Regions from separate parts of the Lysinibacillus sp. FSL H8-0500 genome, predicted to be linked through region 2. Evidence: riboswitches for the same ligand, from Rfam matches in the RefSeq annotation. Region 2 holds a riboswitch; the other holds the start of a gene.
The links. A riboswitch is a leader RNA that binds a small molecule or an ion and turns the genes downstream of it on or off. The one in region 2 is predicted to bind cobalamin.
Positions count from the first base shown of each region.

Region 1: another riboswitch for cobalamin. It lies ahead of nikA (nickel ABC transporter substrate-binding protein); the one in region 2 lies ahead of cobT (nicotinate-nucleotide--dimethylbenzimidazole phosphoribosyltransferase).

Region 1 covers NZ_CP150292.1:3,245,839-3,251,788, reverse strand. The annotation lists gene opp1C (nickel/cobalt ABC transporter permease) at 1-657, opposite strand, end outside; gene opp1B (nickel/cobalt ABC transporter permease) at 660-1,589, opposite strand; gene nikA (nickel ABC transporter substrate-binding protein) at 1,676-3,271, opposite strand; cobalamin riboswitch at 3,420-3,603, opposite strand; gene MHB44_RS15510 (Spo0B domain-containing protein) at 3,780-4,307, shown strand; gene obgE (GTPase ObgE) at 4,313-5,602, shown strand; gene MHB44_RS15500 (ACT domain-containing protein) at 5,627-5,950, shown strand, end outside.
Region 2 covers NZ_CP150292.1:1,362,097-1,368,046, reverse strand. The annotation lists gene MHB44_RS06310 (trimeric intracellular cation channel family protein) at 1-445, shown strand, start outside; gene cobT (nicotinate-nucleotide--dimethylbenzimidazole phosphoribosyltransferase) at 671-1,729, opposite strand; cobalamin riboswitch at 1,817-1,994, opposite strand; gene MHB44_RS06300 (response regulator) at 2,203-3,507, opposite strand; gene MHB44_RS06295 (histidine kinase) at 3,534-4,877, opposite strand; gene MHB44_RS06290 (SDR family oxidoreductase) at 4,897-5,655, opposite strand; gene MHB44_RS06285 (glucose 1-dehydrogenase) at 5,677-5,950, opposite strand, start outside.

The DNA of each region.
Region 1 (5,950 bases), 1.9 Mb from region 2:
TACGCCTAAGCCTAAAAAGGAGAGCGCAGAAATGCTCAGAATAATAGCTCCTGAATCAAGCGTTGCTAAAACAGATATTTCACCAATAGTTCTTGGTAGGATATGCTTACGGATAATATGACTTGTGCTACATCCTGCTACTTTGGCAAATCGAATATAGTTCGTATCTGTATATTTAATTACAATCGAACGAATCATACGTGTATACCAAGCCCAGCCCGCGATAATACAGGCAATCACGATATTTGATAGACTTGGTCCCAGCATTGCGATAATCGCCAGTATCATCACTTCACTTGGAAAGGATAGGAAAACATCACATAAGCGCATAATCACTTCATCTACTTTATTGCGGAAAATACCGGCAATAAAGCCTAATATTGTGCCGATTAAAATGGTGCCCGCCATAGATATTAAAGCAAAAATAACGGTTGTTCGAATACCAAATAATAATCTCGATAAAATATCACGACCAAGATAATCTGTACCAAGTAAATGTTCCTTACTAAAGCCCATTAATTTACTTTTTACATTAATTTCAACAGGATCATAGGGTGCAAGTAATGGCGCAAATAAGCCAGCTACTAACACAGTACTAAGAAAAACAATACATACCACAGCAAGGCGATCTTGCCTTAATCTTTTGATAACCTTCATTATTACGCCTCTTTTCTTACTCGTGGATCTAATGCAGTAGTAGTAATATCTACCAGTAAATTAAATAGTACAAATAACACAGCCATTAATAAAATATAGGCTTGAATAACAGGGTAATCATTATTAAAAATAGCCGTTACGCAAAGCCGTCCAATACCTGGCCAAGCAAAAATATTTTCAACCACGACAGTACCTGCAATTAATTTGGGAATGGACATGCCAAGTGCTGTGATAGAGGATTGTAGGGAGTTTTTGAAAATATGCTTAGTGACCGTTGACTCCTTTAATCCTCGTATTCTGGCATATTGTACATATTGCTCTACCTTATTTTGCACCATATTATTACGGATAAGTCTTACATATGTAGCGATATAGGCGAACGATAATGTGAGTGCTGGTAAGATAACAGAGCTTGCTGTTTCCATACCGCTTGTTGGGAGCAGGTTTAATTGCACAGCCAACAGCCACATTAATAATAAGCCTAGCCAAAAGCTTGGCATAGCTGCACCAATAAAGATAATGCCCCTAATTAAACGGTCAAACCAGCTTCCCTCAAATAGGGCACAAAGTACACCTGCTGTGATACTTATTGTTAAAATAATAGTTAATGTTATAGCGACAAGCCGCAAAGTAGCTGGCAGTGCTACTTTCAATTCCTCTAAGACTGGCTTTTTGGTCACAAAGCTGTCACCAAAGTCACCCTGGATGCTACTGGCAATCCATCGCACATATCTTTCGAAAAACGGCTTATCTAAATGTAATTCCTGCTGTGCGGTAGCTAATGCCTCCTCTGTTACAGTGATATTATTGACACGAAGGGATATCTCTGCTGGATCGCTTTGATTAAGGTTAATTAGTAAAAAAGATAAAAAGGATATACCGATGAGTATTGGTATGGTGCTGATTAATCGTTTGATAAAATAGCTTTTCATAGGACTCCTCTATTCTAGTAAATCGTTAAGCTGAAAAAGTCAAAAAGGTAAAACGCTAATGTTTACCTTTTTGATAGTTTTAGCATTTAATTGTCAAAATACATTTTTTCAAATGGAATTTCATATTGGGATGGATTAAAGGTTACACCTTGCAACTCTGGAATATGCACAGCCTTTGTACGTGAATACGTTAATGGAATATAAACAGCCTCCTCATGGATATATGTCAAAATGTCCTTGTACATCTCCTGACGTTTTTCTTCATCAGCTTCAATCATCAGGGCTGTAATATAGTTATCCAACCATTCTTTTTTCGCTAGTCCTGCTTGGGCCTGGTAATCGCCATGTGCAGGCTGTCGCCAAGAAGATAGATAGGATTGCGGGTCATATGGTGTGCCCCATGATAATGAATATTGTAAATCAAACTCACCAGATTTTTGTCGATCTAAAAAGGCTTGTTTTTCCTCACCAATTACCTTTAAGTCAACACCGATTTGTTTAAAATCACTTTGCATATATTCACTAATTGCTCGCTCTTGTGCATTATCAGAATTAAAATAAATGGTTAAGGCTAATTTTTTACCATCCTTGTAGCGATAGCCATCTTTTTCAACCTTCCAACCAGTCTCCTCTAATAAGCTTTGTGCCTTTTCAGGATCAAACGAACGCTTTCTTAGGTCAACATTACTATAAGGAACCGTAGTAGCAATTAATGTATCCGCTACTACCTCAGAGCCATTTAAAATACCTTCTGCAATGGACTCTTTATCAACCGCATATTGCAATGCTTCACGTACTTTTTGATTATTTGTAATAGGCTGCTTAGAATTAAGTAAAATAGCACGTGATGCAATGGGCTCGCTTAGTTGTGTTACATATGTGCCTTGTTCTTCCAATGCTTTAAAGGAATCGAGGTCAATCATATCCCCATCAGAGCCGAACAGAAGATCAATTTCACCTTTCTCAAGTGCTAGCAGAATTGTTTGATGATCCGGCATGACCTTCCATTTAACTGCTTTTACCTTTGGCTTTTCTCCCCAATAGTTTTCATTGGCTGTAAAGATAGCATATTGGTTATCCTTGTGCTCTGTTAATACCCATGGACCTGTACCTACATAGCCATTGACGCCATCCTTTGTTTGTCCATCAATAAAGCTTTTTGGAGAAGCAAAACGGAAGGGACGTGTTAAGCCCAGCTCCTCTAATGTTGGGTAGTAGGGATGTGTTAAAACAAGCTTGTATGTATACTCATCTACCACAATATTTTCCTTTATTTCATTCACCATATCTAGCCAACCATGACGTTCTTTATTATTCAAAATAGCGTCCATATTTAATTTAACTGCTTCAGCATTGAATGGCTCACCATCAGAAAAGACAACATCTTTTCTTAAATAAAAGGTATATTCTAAGCCATCTGGTGACACCTCCCATTTTTCAGCTAAATGAGGTTTTACACCCTCGTCTGTATTGATAACAAGCGATTCATACACCATGTTTTGCGCAGCCATTTCTCCTGTATATAAATGTGGATTAATATCACGAATATCTTTTGTGCTAGCAAAATTAATTTCCTCACGTTGTTCTTTTTGTACATTTTTTGTATTGTTATTGCCACAGCCAGCCAATGCAAGCAAGAGCAGCGAGAACAATACGAAAAAAATATGTTTCATCTTAGTCATTCAAAAATCTCCTTTTGTCTTAAAGTACTAGTTACTCATTTAGCGCATAAAAAAGCCTATATCCTTTGCAAAGAATATAGGCTACTTTATATAAGCATAATGATTCCCAAAAAATTAAGCTTCACCTAAACTCCTCCCTCCGAAAAGTTTGCATTAGTTGTATATAAGCAGGTTTCCTGGCTATCGAATCATTTTACTCCTACGCCTTCCCGATTGAATCAGTGGCTTGGTAGTTTCATCCTCGTATACAGTAGCGGGGGCTGCACTAGCTTTGCACTAGTTTCCCTTTTACCTCATCCATGATGATGAGCACTTATATAAATTAATATCAAATTTGGTAACATACTATCATAAGGTGTAAGGAGCTGTCGACAGATGAATGAGAAAAATTTAGAAAATTTTGTGAAACTTTTTGAGAAAACATTCGTAAAAATCAAAGAAGAATTAAGGGGAAAAATACAATAAAACTTGTTATACTAGTAAGGATAACTTTATTGGAGTGAATGGGATGGACAATCAATCACTAACCATTAGTGAAGTATTACGTTTTGCAAATCATGACTATGTGAATCAACTACAACTGATTCGCATGAATTTAGATTTAGGTAAAATTGATGAATCAAAGAAGCTTATCCAGCGCTATTCGGAGCAATTACGCATGCTCTCTATCCTGAATCGACTACAAATGCCACAAACAATTGAATGGTTACAAACAGCAGGATGGCGTTATCCTTCATTAGCCTGGCAGCTAAATGGGGAGATCAATAAGCCAGTAACCAATGATATTGATCAGGCTGTAGTAGATTATTTAAACAAAACAGTTATGCATATTTATGATACATTAGATCCATTTACAGAGCAGGTCTTAACGCTTGATGTACGTGTTGACGATCATACATTTGCCGTGACATTCACGCTAAATGGGTTATGGAGTGCTGATGCCTTCACCGAAAAAGGTTTGACACAATTCGATATTCAAACAGTTGAACAGACAAATAGACGCTGGCAATATGTCTTGAGTGCAAATAGGGAGTGAAATAAATGTTTGTCGATCACGTAAAGATTTATGTAAAAGGTGGCGACGGCGGAGATGGTATGGTAGCCTTTCGCCGTGAAAAATATGTACCAAATGGTGGTCCAGCTGGTGGCGATGGTGGACACGGTGGGAATGTCGTATTTGAGGTAGATGAGGGTTTACGTACATTAATGGACTTCCGCTACAAGCGTCATTTCAAGGCACCACGTGGTGAGCATGGTATGAGTAAAGGGATGCATGGTAAAAATGCGGATGATTTAATTATAAAAGTGCCACCTGGAACAGTTGTGATTAATGAAGAAACAGAAGCCGTTATTGCTGACTTAGTCGAGCATGGGCAAAGAGCTGTCATTGCAAAAGCAGGACGCGGTGGACGGGGAAATTCAAGATTTGCAACACCTGCCAATCCAGCGCCAGAACTTTCTGAAAAAGGTGAGCCAGGACAAGAATTAAATGTTATATTAGAGTTAAAAGTTTTAGCAGATGTAGGGTTAGTTGGTTTCCCAAGTGTTGGTAAATCAACGCTTTTATCTGTTGTTTCTGCTGCTAAGCCAAAAATTGGTGCTTATCATTTTACGACAATTGTACCGAACTTAGGCATGATTGAAACGGATGATCATCGAAGCTTTGCGATGGCAGATTTACCTGGGCTTATTGAGGGAGCACATGAAGGGGTTGGATTAGGTCATCAATTTTTACGACATATTGAACGTACACGTGTTATTGTCCATGTTATTGATATGTCAGGAATGGAAGGCCGCGATCCATATGAAGACTATTTAACGATCAATGCAGAGCTTAAACAATATAATCTTCGTTTAACAGAGCGTCCACAAATCATTGTAGCCAATAAAATGGATATGCCAGATGCAGAGGAAAATTTAGTAACATTCCGCCAAAAGGTTGGAGAGGATGTTCAAATTTTCCCGATCTCTGCTATTTCACGCCAAGGGTTAAAAGAGCTATTGTTTGCGATTGCAGATTTACTTGAGGTAACGCCTGAATTCCCACTATATGATGATATAGAGGAGCAATCAGACGCAACCGTAATGTACAAGCATGAGGCAAAAGGTGAAGCATTCGAAATCACGCGTGATGATGATGGGGCATTTATTATTAGTGGTTATGCTATTGAACGTCTATTTAAAATGACAGACTTTAGCCGTGAGGATGGTGTTCGCCGCTTTGCTCGTCAATTGCGTGCAATGGGCGTGGACGAGGCTCTGCGTGAACGTGGCGCTCAGGATGGCGATACTGTACGTTTACAAGAGTTTGAATTTGAATTTGTCGATTAAGACAGTAGTTTTAGGGGGAAGCGTATGAAGAATGTTGCGAATCAGCGATATTATTTAGTTCGTGAAGATGTTTTAACGGATGCAATGCAAAAAACATTGGAGGCGAAGCACTTATTATCAAGTGGTTCAGTATCCTCCATTTGGGATGCGGTAAAGCAGGTGGATTTATCGCGAAGTGCGTTTTACAAATATCGTGATGCTGTATTTCCGTTTCATTCAATTGTCCAGGAACGCATTTTAACAGTCTTTTTACAGCTTCAAGACAGAAAAGGAACACTTGCCAAGCTTTTAGAAACGGTGACTATGACACATTGTAATGTATTAACCATCCACCAAACAATCCCTATT
Region 2 (5,950 bases):
CGTTACAACCTTATGGGGGCAGGATATGATGTTTCAAATTGCACTTGCAGCCATTACAATCTTTTTTATTTTTCCGCATCATCTGATCCAGCACTGGCATCGCTGGGGCAATTTCACAGATGCCATTGGTTTATCAGCATTTGCGATCCAAGGCGCACTCTATGCTGTAAAGCTTAATATGCCGATTAGTGCTGTCATTGTCGCTGCCGTCCTAACAGGTTCAGGAGGAGGCATTGTGCGTGATTTATTAGCACGACGTAAACCGCTCGTGCTACGTGATGAAATTTATGGTGTTTGGGCTGCGCTAGCAGGACTTGTCATTGGTCTTAATATTTTTTCAGGGGATGTATTTCTCTATCTTTTATTTGCTGTCATCACGATGTTACGTATTCTTTCCTATATAATGAAATGGCGTCTACCTTTGCGGAAATTAAACCGAGCATAGTTTGCCTAAAACGGGATTTTTCCATTAGTTTCAGCGGAGCTATCCGTTACTTGGAGAATTCTATCCATTATTTTAGAGGTTCTATCCGTCACTTTTGAGGGGCTATCCAGCACTTTATGGGAGCTATTCACCATTTTGGCAGTTCTATCCGCCACTTTGAAAGGGCTATCCACCGCTAATAAAAAACCAAACGATGTCCTAACACATTGTTTGGTTTTTCTAATTTTATCGCTTTGCTAAAAGATTCATCGATTGCTCTAGTGTCACCATATTTTTCATCATTGAGCAAGCCGCGTCTAAAATAGGAAAGGCTAAGGCTGCACCAGAGCCCTCTCCTAAGCGCATATTCATATGTAGCATCGGTTCAATACCAAGCAAGTCAGCGGCAATTTTGGCCCCCGGTTCCTCTGAAGCATGAGAAGGAATTATATAATCCTTTACTTTCGGTTCAAGCTTATAAGCAATAAGTGCAGCAATGGTCGAAATAAAACCATCAATAACAACAGGCTTACGATAGGCAGCAGCGGCAAGGATAATACCAGCCATCGCTCCTATTTCCAGCCCTCCAACCTTAGCTAGTACATCAATTATATCTTTAGGATTCGGTTGATTAATCTCAATCGCCTTTTTAATAACAGCCACTTTATGTTCAATTCCTCCTGCCCCAACTCCTGCCCCAAGCCCTGTGACTACAAGAGGATCACAGCCCGTCATAACAGCTAATATGGCAGCGCTTGGTGTTGTATTTCCGATACCCATTTCTCCTGTTCCAAGTACATTGGCCCCCAGTGCTATTTCTGCTGTTGCCACACGAATTCCTACTTCAATGGATTGAATCGCTTCCTTTCTGGACATGGCAGGACCTTTTGCCATATTAGTAGTGCCGTGTTTAATTTTATGCATAATAATACCAGCATCAGACGGAATATCTCCCTTGACGCCAACATCTACTGTTACAACCTTGGCATTCGTTATATGGGCAATCGCACAAACACCTGTACCACCTTTAGAAAAATTTAATGTTTGAAACAACGTAACATCCTGTGGATTAGACGTGACACCTTCCTCCCAAACACCATGATCTGCTGCACAAACAATCATTACCTTCTTGTCAAGCATCGGCAATAATTGTCCTGTTATACCAGCAAGCTGCACCGCAATCGACTCCAGTTTTCCTAAGCTACCAGGAGGCTTGCAGAGTGCATCTATCCGCTTTCTTGCCTGCTCCATCGTCTCCTTATTAGCACCTTGGATATTTTGAATCGCTTCTTGTAATAAAGTCATCATCATTTCTCCTCTCCTGTAAGACAACATAAAAAGCCTGTAGTTTATTGTCATGACAAATAAACTACAGACTTTTCCATCATCTATATTCTCTCGAAGCAAATAGGCAGGTCTCCTGGCTCAAGTTCAACATTCCATAGCACCTTCCCAGCAATATACTAGTGGCATTTACCATGAAATTCCCTTATACAGTGGCGGGTCCGCTAAAGCTTTTCACTTTATTCCCTATTCTCCCATTATGGGCACCTAATGCTTTATCCAATTTCTTTTAATTTACTGCAAAGATTTCTTACTGTCAATATAACTAAATTAAAGTTCTTTCTAAGCTAATTCTCGCGCTTGACATGCCTTAGACAGTAGACTCTACTGTAAAGGCATCGTTGGAGGTGCTATTGATTGGAATATATTACTCATTCTTTTTATGTTCAACTCGATCGCGCTCTATATTTATTTTATCAAAACCCACTTACTATTTAAATCGTTCGATATTTTGCTGGTGTCATACCAACATATTTTTTAAATACTTTACTAAAATACTCTTCATTACTATAGCCCACTAGCGAAGCAATTTCATTATTTCTCTTGTCACTATGAACTAATAGCTGCTTCGCCTTGTTAATTCTAAGCTCATTTAATAGGTGGATAAAATTTTTATCAATGCTTTTTTTAATTAATATACTTAAATTTGCTTGGCTTTTGTTAAAAATACCTGATAAATAATTCAAATCCAGCTGCGGATCATCAAAATGCGTATAAATATAATCGACTATTTTTTTACCTAAATCCTCTCTATTGCCATGTAAATTAAGTATTTTATCAACGAGCGGCATGATATAGCTTTTTACTATTTTCGATAAATTGTCTTCTTTAATCATTTGATGCTGGATACCAATAATCTTTTGAGCGCTGTGATACGTTTCCAAACAATTGAAATAGATACTATATTGCAATAAGAACATAATCATGATTTCTAATCTTTGCTGAAAATCTATTTTTGTATTTTGTAAAATCGTCATAAATTCTTGTAATTTTAATTCATCTGTAAAGATTTGATTATCAAAAATGGATTTTCTTTTATTTAGCACAGTACCACCAGTATTTAGATGCCTCTTCAGTAGTAGCTCCAGCACGGCTTGATTTAAATCATGTAAGTCATTTCTTTGCAGCACCATATGATTGTCCTGACTATATGACAATACAAAATCGGTATTCATAATCTCAATATATTCCCCAAAAATATTAAAATAAAATAGCTCATGAGCGTGTGAAATCCCGATATTTTTTGTTTGATTGATGCTAACAATAAAGTATTCAAATGAATAGATACTACTATCTGTCATTTGTTGATCAAAGGCCAATAGTAAATTTAATAATTGATTATATTTAATGGAATAATCTACTTGTTTTTTCATGCTCAATGCTTCCATCATTTGTGATAGCTTTAGCTTTAGATTTTTATAATCAATCGGCTTTAAAATGTAATCCTCAGCACCAATTTGAATAGCACTTTGTAAATATTGAAAGTCATCATAGCCAGATAGAAAAATTACCTTAAATTGATGAAACTTTTTTAGCTCCTGAACAGCCTCTATTCCACTCATACCGGGTAAATTAATATCTGATAAAACGATGTCAGGAGCAATATCTTTAGCTGCCAGTAGCATATCCTCCCCCGTTGTATAAGAATAAACATGTAAGGATTCTATAAAATTTCTGTTGATAAAAAAGCTTAATCCCTCTCTAATAAAGTTTTCATCCTCCACAATAAATAGATTCATAGAGCTCACCTCACCATTAAAAGACATTATTTCTTATATGGTAATAAAATTCTCGATACAAAATATTGTTGTTCGTTGACTAGCACCGTTACACCATACGCTTCTCCATATTTTAGCTTTAAACGTCTATTTACATTTTTTAAACCAATGCTACCCTCATGATTTTCTTCATTTATTTTGTCATTTAGCATCGCTATTTTAGCAATATCCTTATATTCGCTCTTATTATAAGTTTCAATTATTACATAATTCTCTTTTCGATAAATTCTGATATTTATTGATAGAGGTTCTTTATGGCTGTATCCATGCTTAAAAATATTTTCTACAATTGGCTGTAGTGTAAATTTTAAAATGGCATTTTGTAATAAATCGTTTTCTTCTATCTGAATGTCAAATACTAAAGAAGAAACTCTTATTTTCATAATATTAATGTATTCTTCAATAATCTCTAGCTCTTTTACAATGGTTGTTTCATTTTCACTGTTATCCGTGTTATATCTAAAAAGCTTTGCTAGCCCAACACTCAATGTAGAGATTTCTTCAACCTCATGAATCATAGCTAATTGATTAATATTATCTAAGGTATTGTAAAGAAAATGTGGATTAATTTGGCTTTGCAAATTATTCAATTGCGCTTCGTAGTTTTCTCGAACATAGCCTTTTTCCTTTTCTACCATATAAGCAATGGTTTGGTTTAATTGTTGATTGGCAATATCCAACTCATCATTAATCCAAACAGGCTTTTTCTCTTTCTCTTCAAAATGATAAACTGCTTTTCTATAAGAGGTAATACGCTCAATAAGCATTTGTAAAGTTGTGCTAATTTTATTGGAATATAAAAAAGTGATGATGGTTAACAGTAAGGTGGAGGCAATTGCAAAAGCCATTAAATCCTCCTTTTTATTATTCAGCTCCTTAAAAATGGAATCAGACGTAGCAATGACAACATAGTAACAATTATTAAAGGAATCAAATGAATACATTAGAATTCGTTCTACATTCAAATAATCAATTTTATAGTAATTGGTTTTCTGGGGCTCCAATTTACGAAAATACTCCTCATGCTCTGATATATGGGAATTCGTGCTGAATTTTATATCCTTTTGCTCTGTTAATAAAAGAAAATCAGAGTAGCTGCCCCAAATTGAATTTAACACTTCATGATATACTTTTGTGCTTGCTTGATTACTTTCAAAAGACGAATTAAAATAATGAATTTTTTTTAATACCTCTAGTCTTGTTTCGATTAAAAGCTTCTTTTGATACTCTCCAACATTATTTATATAAATTATGGTCATCATAAAATAGGGCAAAATAAATACAACAAGGGTAAGAATAAGATATTTATATTTTAACGATAAATACATCATTCCCACCCTTTCTAGCTCCTTAGCAATGTTCCTCTTCCCAGATCGACTGACCGCTTGATACACCACCATCAATGACAATTTCACTACCCGTAATATAGGATGCATCCTCGCTACCTAGATAATAGACCATTGATGCAATTTCCGCTGGATGTCCCAATCTTTTTAATGGTACATACTTTGCCTGATCCTGTGGCGTCTTATTTGATTTTTGTGCTGCATATTCAATCATTTGTGTTTGAATATATCCAGGATGAATAGAATTCACTCTTATATAAGGTGCAAATTCCATTGCTGCATTTTTTGTAAGTGTTCGTATGGCACCTTTAGTAGCACCGTATATGCCTAAGCCTTTTGCACCAAAAAAGGCGGCATTGGAAGATGCATTAATAATCGAGCCCTTTTCCTGTTTATACATAATAGGTGCAATATATTTTAATGCTAAAAAGCTGCCCTTAACATTAATATCAAACATAGCCTGATATTCTTTTTCTGTAGTTGTAGCAATATCATTCATGACAAATATCCCAGCGTTATTAAACAATACATCAATTTCATAGTCTTTGTCATGTATATATCTTTGTAAATTTACCCATTTATTTTCATTTGTAACATCTAATTCTATAAAATCAACCTGAGCACCATAAATATCACTTAGCTTGTTGCCTTCTTCTACATTAATATCACATGCAAGGATATGAAAGCCCTCCTGATAAAATTTATCGAGAGTTGCTCTGCCGATACCAGCGGTAGCTCCTGTAATTAGAATACGCTTCGTCATAAATACCTCCATTACTAATCTTTATTTCGCAATCCAACCACCATCAATTACTAGCTCACTGCCTGTTACAAACTTCGCCTCATCACTCGCTAAATATAAAACACCATAGGCTACATCTTTAGGCTTTCCAAGCAATGGCAATGGCGTTACTTCCTTCATCCATTTCGCTTTTTCGTTATTCTCAAAAAGATCTCGTGTCATTTCCGTTTCAATCATGCCAGGATGCACAGAATTCACGCGTATATTGTATTCTGCTAAATCCATTGCTGCTGCCTTTGTTAAGCTTCTGATAGCT